Psychrobacter arcticus 273-4: one gene and its partner. The main gene of each other region encodes a partner of the protein of the gene in region 2 in a complex. Links are inferred from orthologs where the notes say so. Each region holds a gene or a part of one and is shown on either strand. Other genes may lie near its edges.

Evidence for each region. The genes of interacting proteins can lie anywhere in the genome.
Region 1: the proteins of dnaX (region 2) and dnaN are in contact, whole or in part, in a cryo-EM structure (PDB 8GIZ), measured with the Escherichia coli proteins. The link is inferred for Psychrobacter arcticus 273-4 from one-to-one orthologs.

The regions. Positions count from the first base shown.
Region 1 is NC_007204.1:202-5,125, reverse strand. Bases 914-3,720 are described here. They hold dnaN (DNA polymerase III subunit beta), read right to left. Parts: upstream 3,002-3,720; coding sequence 1,826-3,001; downstream 914-1,825. Other genes in these bases: dnaA (chromosomal replication initiator protein DnaA), read right to left, coding at 3,161-3,720; recF (DNA replication/repair protein RecF), read right to left, coding at 914-1,663. In the rest of the region: more of recF, read right to left, coding at 449-913; more of dnaA, read right to left, coding at 3,721-4,606. UniProt on the Escherichia coli protein: Confers DNA tethering and processivity to DNA polymerases and other proteins. Acts as a clamp, forming a ring around DNA (a reaction catalyzed by the clamp-loading complex) which diffuses in an ATP-independent manner freely and bidirectionally along dsDNA.
Region 2 is NC_007204.1:1,252,256-1,257,578, reverse strand. What follows is about bases 2,395-5,323. They hold dnaX (DNA polymerase III subunit gamma/tau), read right to left. Parts: upstream 4,843-5,323; coding sequence 2,947-4,842; downstream 2,395-2,946. Other genes in these bases: lysS (lysine--tRNA ligase), read right to left, coding at 5,069-5,323; PSYC_RS05510 (LysR family transcriptional regulator), read right to left, coding at 2,395-2,712. Also shown: PSYC_RS05525 (DUF938 domain-containing protein), read right to left, coding at 1-12; PSYC_RS05520 (DNA gyrase inhibitor YacG), read left to right, coding at 216-413; PSYC_RS05515 (aspartate aminotransferase family protein), read left to right, coding at 477-1,658; more of PSYC_RS05510, read right to left, coding at 1,813-2,394. UniProt on the Escherichia coli protein: Part of the beta sliding clamp loading complex, which hydrolyzes ATP to load the beta clamp onto primed DNA to form the DNA replication pre-initiation complex.

The DNA.
Region 1 (4,924 bases), 1.3 Mb from region 2 along the record:
GGTGATACTTAATGATGCTATCTACAATATCGTTTTTTTACTCAAATTCTGTCTTTATTACGGTTGACTTAAGTTTTTCAAAAGGTGATAGCAAGGCAAAAAACCAGATTTAAAAATACGTCAGGTTGGCATACTCTATTTAACCCCTACTGCGATTTCCTCTAAAACCATAAAGCCTAATAGAAATTATATTAATTTTATAATTATCAATCACTTAATCACTTACAACCAATAATAAACCTCTATATAAAACGGTAAGATAACTTGCTGAGAACAGGACAAAAATAAAGCCCTATTTTAGCATTTTTTTGCCTGTAAGTCACTGTTTAGGGAACGTTTTATGAGTAATAGAATGTGGAATGAAACGAGGGTAAAGTATGCAAGGAGACGGTCGCTTAAGGACGTAAAATAAGGATTAATAACGAAGATATCATTACCCTAATAAAAGCTACTGAGCTGGTAAAATACTACCTTGTTTCATGTGAAACACTTGGGGTTTTTCCCAATACTCATACACTAAAGGTAAAATACTATCGGTCAAACTGGTCATAAATACCTGGCATGGCAACTGTGCTAAGGTTGATAATAAAATCTCTATCGCCCTATCATCCAGCTCTGCGGTGATATCATCTAGTAATACCACTGGTGTAGCGCTTAATTTAGCGTCATTAACAGATGCCTCTAGATCATTCCCAGTGTTAAGCAAAAGTGGTAATTGTGATAAGCGCAATGCCGTAATCAACAATTTTTTCTCTCCACGAGACAAAATGTTGGCCGCTTGCTCTTTCAAAATAGGTAACTTAAAAGTCGAATCCGCTGCTGCTGCTAAAGGTGAGTTTAGGTGCTCATTAGCCTTATGTATTGGTCTTATAGAGCGCCAATGCACATGGATGTCAGCGCGGTGATTACCAATACGCGTATAACCCAACTGTAAATCCTGATCTAAGCGCTCATTAAGCTGTATATCGAGCGCTACACTCGTATCGTAGCCCGCATTGTAGCTCAAGCTTAATTGCTCAGCATAAGCAGGCAATAACTGTGCAATGCTCTCAGAAAAATAAGGTTGCCAAGCTTCAAATATAGCTTCACGGTAGTGATGAATCAGCGCTGCATGACTGGCAAGTCCTTTGTCCCAAGCTCTAAGCTCAGCAAGCTGAACGTGAGTCAAATGACGTCGTTGTTTGAGTAAACTATTGCGCTGTTTTAATAAGCGCTGATACGCAATCCACTGTGGATGAAAACCTTGTTTCATGTGAAACACCAACCAATCTAATAACTGCCGACGACTGGCACTGCCCTGCTCTAGCATGTCCATCGTCGATGGATCTATAAGCAAGGTAGGAAGCTGCTCCGTTAAAATACTTTGATTGTATACCGTGGTTTGATTGAGACGTAAAATTGTCGTAGCGTCTGCTTGCTTTTGGATAGCCAAAGTACGGCCATCACTAAGTTTAGCATGTACAGTTGCGGCGTCTTTATGATGCTGAATATAGCGTTTGGGCTGATTGTGGCGGAAACTCTTACCTCTTGATAGCAAAAACATACCTTCAAGTAGCGAGGTTTTACCGCTGCCATTAGCGCCGATAATGACGTTGCAAGCAGCAGGTGCTAAATTGATGGGCGTTAAATTACGCAAATATGAGATTTGTAGACGTTCAATCATAATACCGACAGCCGCCTATAGAGTTATTTTTTAATAAACAAAAGACCATTAAAAATATAAATATAAGGAACTAAATTTTAAGCTTATAAAGCAATTTTGAGCTTGAAAAGCTACTCAAATTTTGCGTTAAAGCCTAACCACCCAATCTTTTTAAATAGCAGACTAAATACGCATTGGCATAATGACATACTGATGGAACTCATCATTTAACTGATTAACCAATACCGACGCATTTGATTGACTCATATGCATTTGTAAATCACCTTGGATAACACCCAGCACGTCTTGTAAATAAGCGGCATTAAATGACAGCTCCATTGGTTCACCTTGATACTTGGCTTGTATCATCTCAACCGCTTCATCTTGCTCAGCATTATTAGCGCGTACTTCTACCATGCCATCACTTGCAAAATTAAACACCACGCCGCGAGATTTTTCATTACTTAAAATCGCTACGCGGCGCAGCACATCCATCATTTTCTCTTGATTGAATAAGGCCAGCTTATCGGTATTACTAGGCATCACACGGCGATAATCAGGGAATTTACCATCGATCAGACGCGCAGTAAAAGTCACCATGAGATTTTGACTGGTCTGACCGGCACTATCCACATCACCGAACGGCAAACTTACTTGCAGAAACTCACGACCGAAACTTAAGGTAACTGCATTATCTTGGTCGCCAAGCATCTTACCCAGCTCAGAAGCTAAACGTTCAAGCTCAATTACCGCTTTACGGGGCAAAATAGCCTGCATATTCAAATCAGCATTCACATCGATAACGCTACGTGCTAATGCCAGTCTATGTCCATCGGTCGCAACGGTCGTTAGTTGCTGCTGCGATACATCAAACAACATACCTGTTAAATAATAGCGTACATCTTGAATCGCCATCGCAAATTGAGTCTTATGAATCAAATCAATAAGGCGGCTACGGCTAATAGTTAATGGCGTGATATTTTCAGGGTTACCCAAACTTGGATAGTCTTCGCTAGGCAATGTGCCCAAGGTAAAACGACTTTTACCACTGGTCAGTAAGCAGCGCTCGTTTTCTTGAGTGGTCAGATTTACTTGGGCTTGAGCAGGTAATGATTTACAAATATCTCGTAATTTAGTCGCAGGTAACGTCGTTGTACCTGCTTGCACACAAGCGCCAGCAGGCAATTTCAACGTCGATGTCAGCTCTACTTCTAAATCAGAAGCCGTTAACACCAGCTCTGACTCAGACAATTGTAACTTGATATTACCCAAGATAACCATATTGTGGCGTTTATCAGCAGCCTTGGCGATCAAGTTAATGGCTTTTAGTAACGACTCTCGATTGATCGATAATTGCATGCTTAGTTACTCTTATTTAAATGATTTTTTATAAAAAAATAAAATAATGGCTTAATAACACCTTGTCTACTGACGATAATCCATTGGGTGTCTGTGTATGCTTATTTTCAATATTATAAACCATATCTACCCACTAAAATATAGTGATAGCAAAGCCTTCTAACCCGCTTGCAACATCAATGCTAGCGTCTTGTAATCCTTGTCAAACGCTGGGTCTGCTGCTCGCAGCTCATTGACCTTGTCGCAAGCATGCATCACTGTCGTATGGTCACGTCCACCAAAGGATTGTCCAATCTCAGGAAAGCTCTCGCTAGTCAACTCCCGTGATAGTGCCATCGCTATTTGGCGTGGTCTAGCAATACTACGCGTACGTTTGCGTCCCAACATATCTTTAATCGTTACATCATAATATTCAGCGACCACTTTACGGATATTATCCATATTAACGGCTTGTACGCGCATTGCAACGATGTCTTTTAGCGCGTATTGCACCATCTCAAGCGTGATTGGAGCGCCTGTTAAATTGGCATTAGCAAAGACTTGGTTCAATGCACCTTCTAAACGTCTCACGTTAGAGACGACGTTTTGAGCGATGAATAACGCACATTCTTTAGGAAGGCTCATGCCATAAGATGCTGCTTTTTTCTGTAGAATTTGTACCCGTGTATCAATCTCAGGTGGATCTACAGCAACCGTCAACCCCCAAGAAAAACGTGATCTAAAACGTTCATCAAATTCGGTCATCTGTGATGGATGCCTATCTGAAGCCAAAATCAATTGTTTATCACCGCTGGTAAAATCTGCAAATAATGTTAAAAATTCATTACTGCTTTTTGTCTTTCCAGCCAGTACATGAATATCATCTACAATTAATAAATCTACTTTTTTAATTTTCTTTTTAAAATCTTCTATTTTATTATTTCTTAATGAATAAACCAATTGATTAATAAATTTTTCAGAAGTGAAATAATAAAAAGTCTGATTATTTTTTAAATAGCGATGAGCTACAGAATGCATTAAATGCGTTTTTCCCAAACCCGAAGGTCCATATATAAATAAAGGGTTATGACGGTTTTTTGATTGACGTTTGCCAAGCTCATAACAAGCCTTATAAGCAAGGTTATTAGACTTACCTGTGACAAAAGTCTCAAAGGTAAAGTCAGGATTTAAATAACTTAAGGATTTTGCATCAGCAGAGTCAACCATTTCTGCATGACGCATATTGGCGTCGATATCTGCTTTGGCATTATTATGATGGATGGTTTCGAATTTATAATCTGCAGGAGAAGAGGGGAGGGCATCTTCTGCAAATAAAGATCCTGATTGTAGCGAACTACCATCATCGGTATCACGACCAGCATTATCAACACGTACAATAACTTCCTCAATACTTCCTTGACTATGCTTAGTAACCAGCTGCTGAATATCCTCTAAGTGATTCTTTTTAATATAAGTTACAAAGTAATCATTAGGTGCAAGAATAATCAAACTATTATTTTCTTGATGAGCGGATAGCGGCCTTAACCACATGGTAAACACGTTATCTTTAACATGATACCGTAAGTCGTTTAAGCATTTATCCCAAATATTTGCTGTGTCTATCATGAAAATTACTAACCCTATAGTCCAAAATATTTTGTCAAAAAAACAATTTTTTTATTGTGAAAATCAGTGAATCCTTACTCATAGAGTAACTTTTTTCTTAGCTAAGAGTCTCTATAGTCAGAGCACTTGAAATCATACATCCAGTTGGTGGCTAATCTAACACAAACCCCTGTGGATAACACCTTGTTTTTTGGGGATAAGGCTGTGGATAGTTTTGTGGATAAATAAGGATTGTGAGTTATCCATATTCCACCAACAGGTTATACACAGGGTTACCCATAGTCTATAGTTTTGATTATAAAGGTAAATTAACACTTA
Region 2 (5,323 bases):
ATTGTCAGTCATTTGCTGTCCTTAAATTATTTGTCATTTGTCATTATTCGACTGCATGCTATTATATAGTCAATGTAGCTCAATAGTAATATCGCGATATTGATTATCTATCGACTAATAGCACTCTCAAGCAAATTAATAACGCTATGACTGAATAATCAACTGTTTTTGAACAATACTTTATTGATAAAACCAAGGATTTACCTACTTTTATTATGACTGAATCTACTCCCAGCTCGAGCCCTTCACCCAAAACTTATCCTTGTCCACGTTGTGGCACTCAAACGCTGTGGCAAGACAATAAATATAAGCCGTTTTGTAGTCATCGCTGCAAGCTGATTGATCTTGGCGCATGGGCAAATGAGGACTATACCTTGCCTTCGGAGTCGACGCCGTTTTCTGATGAGCTATAACCGCAAGCCTTAAGCACTTTACCCTCTTACTTTCATCACTTTATTATTTCAAGGATGCTGTACATGTCTGCTACTTACTTGATGCCCACCTATCTTCGTCAACCTATTAGTTTTACCCGCGGCTCAGGAAGCTGGCTGTATACTCGAGATGAGACACCTTATTTAGATGCATTGACCGGAATCGCGGTGTGTGGATTAGGGCATTGCCATCCGCAAGTAACCGATGCTATTCAGCAGCAGGCAGCGACGTTGGTTCATACCAGTAATTTATTTGGTATCGATTGGCAAGAGCGTGCTGGTGAAGCATTATGCAATGCGGCGCAAATGGACAGTGTGTTTTTTGCCAATAGTGGCGCTGAAGCAAACGAGGCGGCACTAAAATTGGCACGGCTATATGCGCATCAGCAAGGATTTAAACGCCCAAAAGTTATTGTGATGGAGCAATCTTTCCACGGTCGTACCTTATTATCATTATCCGCTACGGCAAATCCTAAAGCGCGCGAAGGCTTTTATACCTTAGATGATGATTTTATCCGTGTGCCATTTGGTGATATTGCCGCCATTGAGCAAGCAGCTCATGATTATGAGGATATTTGCGCGGTATTTGTAGAGCCTATTCAAGGTGAAGGCGGTCTTAATACGGCGTCCAACGGCTTTAGTTACCTTGAGCAGATACAAGCCGTATGCAACACCCATAATTGGCTGTTCATGCTCGATGAAGTGCAAACAGGTAATGGACGTACGGGTAAATATTTCGCTTATCAGCACAGCAGTGCACGCCCTGATGTATTAACGACAGCTAAAGGCTTAGGCAATGGCTTCCCCGTTGGTGCCTGTATGGTACGTGGTCGCGCTAATGGCTTGTTTGGCGCTGGTAGTCATGGCTCAACCTATGGCGGCACACCGTTAGCCAGTCGCGTGGTACATAGCGTATATGATGTATTGGCTAACAGTGATATCATGAAAAACGCAGTCACTGAGGGACAGTTCATTCGTGATGGCATGGTTGATGCGTTTGGAGAATATGGCGTAAGCAGTCGCGGCGCTGGAATGATGATTGGGATTGCCTTGCCTGAAGATATGGACTGTAGTAATTTAGTCGATCGCGCGCGTGATGAGCAAAAACTCATCATCAACGTCACGGGCGCTCATGTCATTCGTCTGCTACCACCACTCAATATGAGCCGTGATGAAAGCTCACAAGTGGTAGAGCGCCTCGTTAACTTATTGAAACCCTCTTTTTAAAAGCAATTATGCAAAAGCATTTGAACATAACCTTAGCAATTTCAATTAAAGTATTCTGAAATTGCTAACAAGAAAAAGCCTATAGATAAATTATCTATAGGCTTTTTCTTGTTACTAATCAATCAGCTGCATTGGCATTTAAATAAATTAAGCCTTAGTTTGCATGGAAATATTTTTTTAATACCTCTAAGCAGCGGGTGATTTTTGCAGGCTGTTGCTCACGGTTTAAGGTAACAGCATAAAGCACAAAACTTGGCATCTGGTAGCCGGTCAAAACTTCGACCAAATTGCCAGATTCCAGCTCCTTTTTGACATCCATTTCCATCATTCTAAGGATGCCATGACCTTCTTTGGCGATGGTCATGGCCATAAAGACATTATTAGTATGGATACGCGAAGTCATTTTGATACGTGTTTTTTTACCAGTCTCAGTCTGAGTGAGCTCAACATTATTTGCATCCTTCATGATATCAATGCAGATAAGCTGATGATCTGCCAAATCTTTTGGCGTTTCGATTTTTTTATGCTGACGCAAATATTGTGGTGAAGCCACCAACATTTGACGCACATCAGATAATGGATGATTGCTCAAAGTTGAGTCGTTGATATTAGGGCTCATACGTACCGCAATATCGATCCGCTCATCAATCATATCAATATAATTATTGTCTGCAAAATAGGTGATACTAAGGTCGTCGTGCGCTGACATCCAAGTCGATAGTGCAGGTAAAATATGATTGACACCAAGCTCAGGGGTCGTTGCAATACGCAAGCTACCTGCCAGCTCGTCACGTAATTGATTGACTTTTATTCGACCTTGCTCTGCAGCACTTACCACATCTTTTGCCGCTTCATAAAAACTGGCACCCGCTTCTGTTAAGCTAAGCTTACGGGTTGAGCGATGCAATAACACCACACCGAGCGTGTTCTCTAAAGAACGTATTTGCTGACTGACTGCACTGGTAGTAATACCCAACTCGCGAGCTGAACCACTAAAGGAGCCGTGTCCGACCACACTAGCAAACACAGCCATACCACGTAAATTATCTAACATATTCTCATCCAAGCTGCTTTTTAGTTGTTAATATAACTTAACCATTATAACGGATAATGATAAATCTTACAGTTTTTTAATATTAAATTCAGAGTAAGATATAAGCATTTCTCAGTCAATAAAAGCAAAAACATCAAGGTGATAGAGCAATATTACCTTGATGTTTTAATATATACGATAGTTTTAATAAAGGGTTACTTTTTATAAATAACCAATCAATAAATTTACGACTGTTTAATATAACTGAACTTTGCCCATTTTGCCTTCGCCGCGCTCGGTTAAATATTGCATCACTGGTGTATTAAACAATCTTGACTCTGCTACTGTTTTGGCTTGGACGAGACGTTTTTGTTGACGACGCTCTGGGGTTTTATCATCGGCTTGCATAATACTGCTATCAATTCGTAAACTGATGGCAGCAGCAGGAAACTGTAGCTGCATCTTTGTCGCTAGCTGCTCAAACGTTGCCTGCAAATGCTTACTATCGACTGCTGTGACAAAGACGGCTTCGGCATTACAACTGCCTGTCATCATACCCTGACGCGCAAGCGCCAATTCATCTTGAGCTAAACTACCGGCTTCACGAGCAGTTTGCAGCCAATAGTCCCATTTTTCTGCTGTCCACTCACCTATCAATTCTTGCGGCGGACAACGTAGAAGCGCACGAGGGTCTTCAGGCTGACTAAATAATTGAGAATCATTTATAACGGGTTCAACAACGGGTTCAAGCTGATTGCTAGATAACTCTAAACTGTTATGAACGCTATAATCATTGTACTGGCTTGATTCACTAGCAGGGTCATTTGAGTGATATTGCTCATTTTGATTAACAATATTATCAGCCCCAACCCTGTTTTTCTCACTGACACTGATATCAGCATTGTCATAAATGATATTATCGGCTTGGGCTTGTGATTCTAATGACGATGGCACTGGCTCAGTAGTGGTGGCTGATGTAGTGCTAGAGATGGTGGGACTATAATGCTCTATAGCCGTTACCGTACTATCAGGTACCTTGACTAGTATCTCATCAACCGGCAAAGGACGAAAAGCCAAAAGACGTAAAATACACATCTCAAGCGCTTGCATAGGCGTACTGGCAAGCTTGACGCCTTCACGTGCTTGTACCACGATTTCATAATAAAGCTGTAATACGTCAGGGCTCATATGCTGGGCAAGCTGATTAATATGCTGTGCTTGCGCTTCATTTACGTTGAGAGCGACTTCGGGCAGCAGCTGACACAATGCCAACTGATGCAATAGCTCAGCGAGTCCATCAAACATACTAGATGCATCGACCATTTGCGCACGCATCTGCTCAATATGAGCAGCAACAGCAGGTTTATCATGATGATAAATATCTGTAATTAAGCTGACTAAATCGGCCGCATCAATCAAGCCAAGCATCGAATTAACGGTCACATCATCAAGCGCACCTTGACCAAAAGCAATGGCTTGGTCAGTCAACGATAAGGCATCACGTACCGAACCTTTTGCCGCACTGGCCAATTGCCAAAGTGCAGGCTGCGTATAGCCTACTTGTTCTTGGGTTAAGACATTGGCTAAATGCTCACTGAGTAAACTCTGCGATAAAGGACGCAATACAAACTGTAAACAGCGAGAGATAATAGTAATCGGCAGCTTTTGAGGATCAGTAGTTGCTAATAGGAACTTGACATGCTCAGGCGGCTCTTCCAAAGTCTTAAGAAGCGCATTAAAACTGTGTGTCGACAGCATATGCACCTCATCAATCAGGTACACTTTATAGCGACCTTGGCTTGGCGCATACGGCACATTATCAAGTAGCTCGCGCGTGTCTTCAACTTTGGTGCGAGAAGCCGCATCAATCTCAATCAGATCAATAAAACGCCCTTGATCAATCGCTACGCAATTATCACACACGCCGCATGGGGTACTGGTAATACCCGTATCACAGTTTAAACACTTAGACAAAATACGGGCAATGGTCGTCTTACCGACTCCGCGCGTACCTGTAAATAGATAAGCATGATGTAGACGATTATAATCAATCGCATTAATCAGTGCCTGTGAGACATGCGTTTGCCCGATCAACTCGTGAAAGTTTTTGGGTCGGTATTTGCGGGCTAAAACTTGATATTGCTGCGTCATAATGAATGCCAATGTGGGTCGTAAGTATATAAGTAAAGCATCAAATCAGCGATTTAGTACTAGCATGGGCTTATGGCAAGCGAACTATAGTCGGTGAAAAGTAATATAGATACAATACGTACTGCTGGTGCAAATTTTTCTTGCTTGCTGTGCCTACGCAGACAGAGGCTGCAAAAAATTTACACCAGCAATACGGTAGCGACTTTAAAGTATTTCAACTATATCTTTAACCCTCAAGCTTACGGCGCATATGTGGGAATAAAATCACATCACGAATACTGGCAGAGTCTGTCAATAGCATTACCAAGCGATCAATACCAATACCTTCACCAGCAGTCGGCGGTAAGCCATAAGACAATGCCTCGATATATTCTGCATCAAAGTGCATCGCTTCATCATCGCCAGCGTCTTTTTCAGCCACTTGACCAAGGAAACGCTCAGCCTGATCCGCAGGATCATTCAGCTCACTAAAGCCATTCGC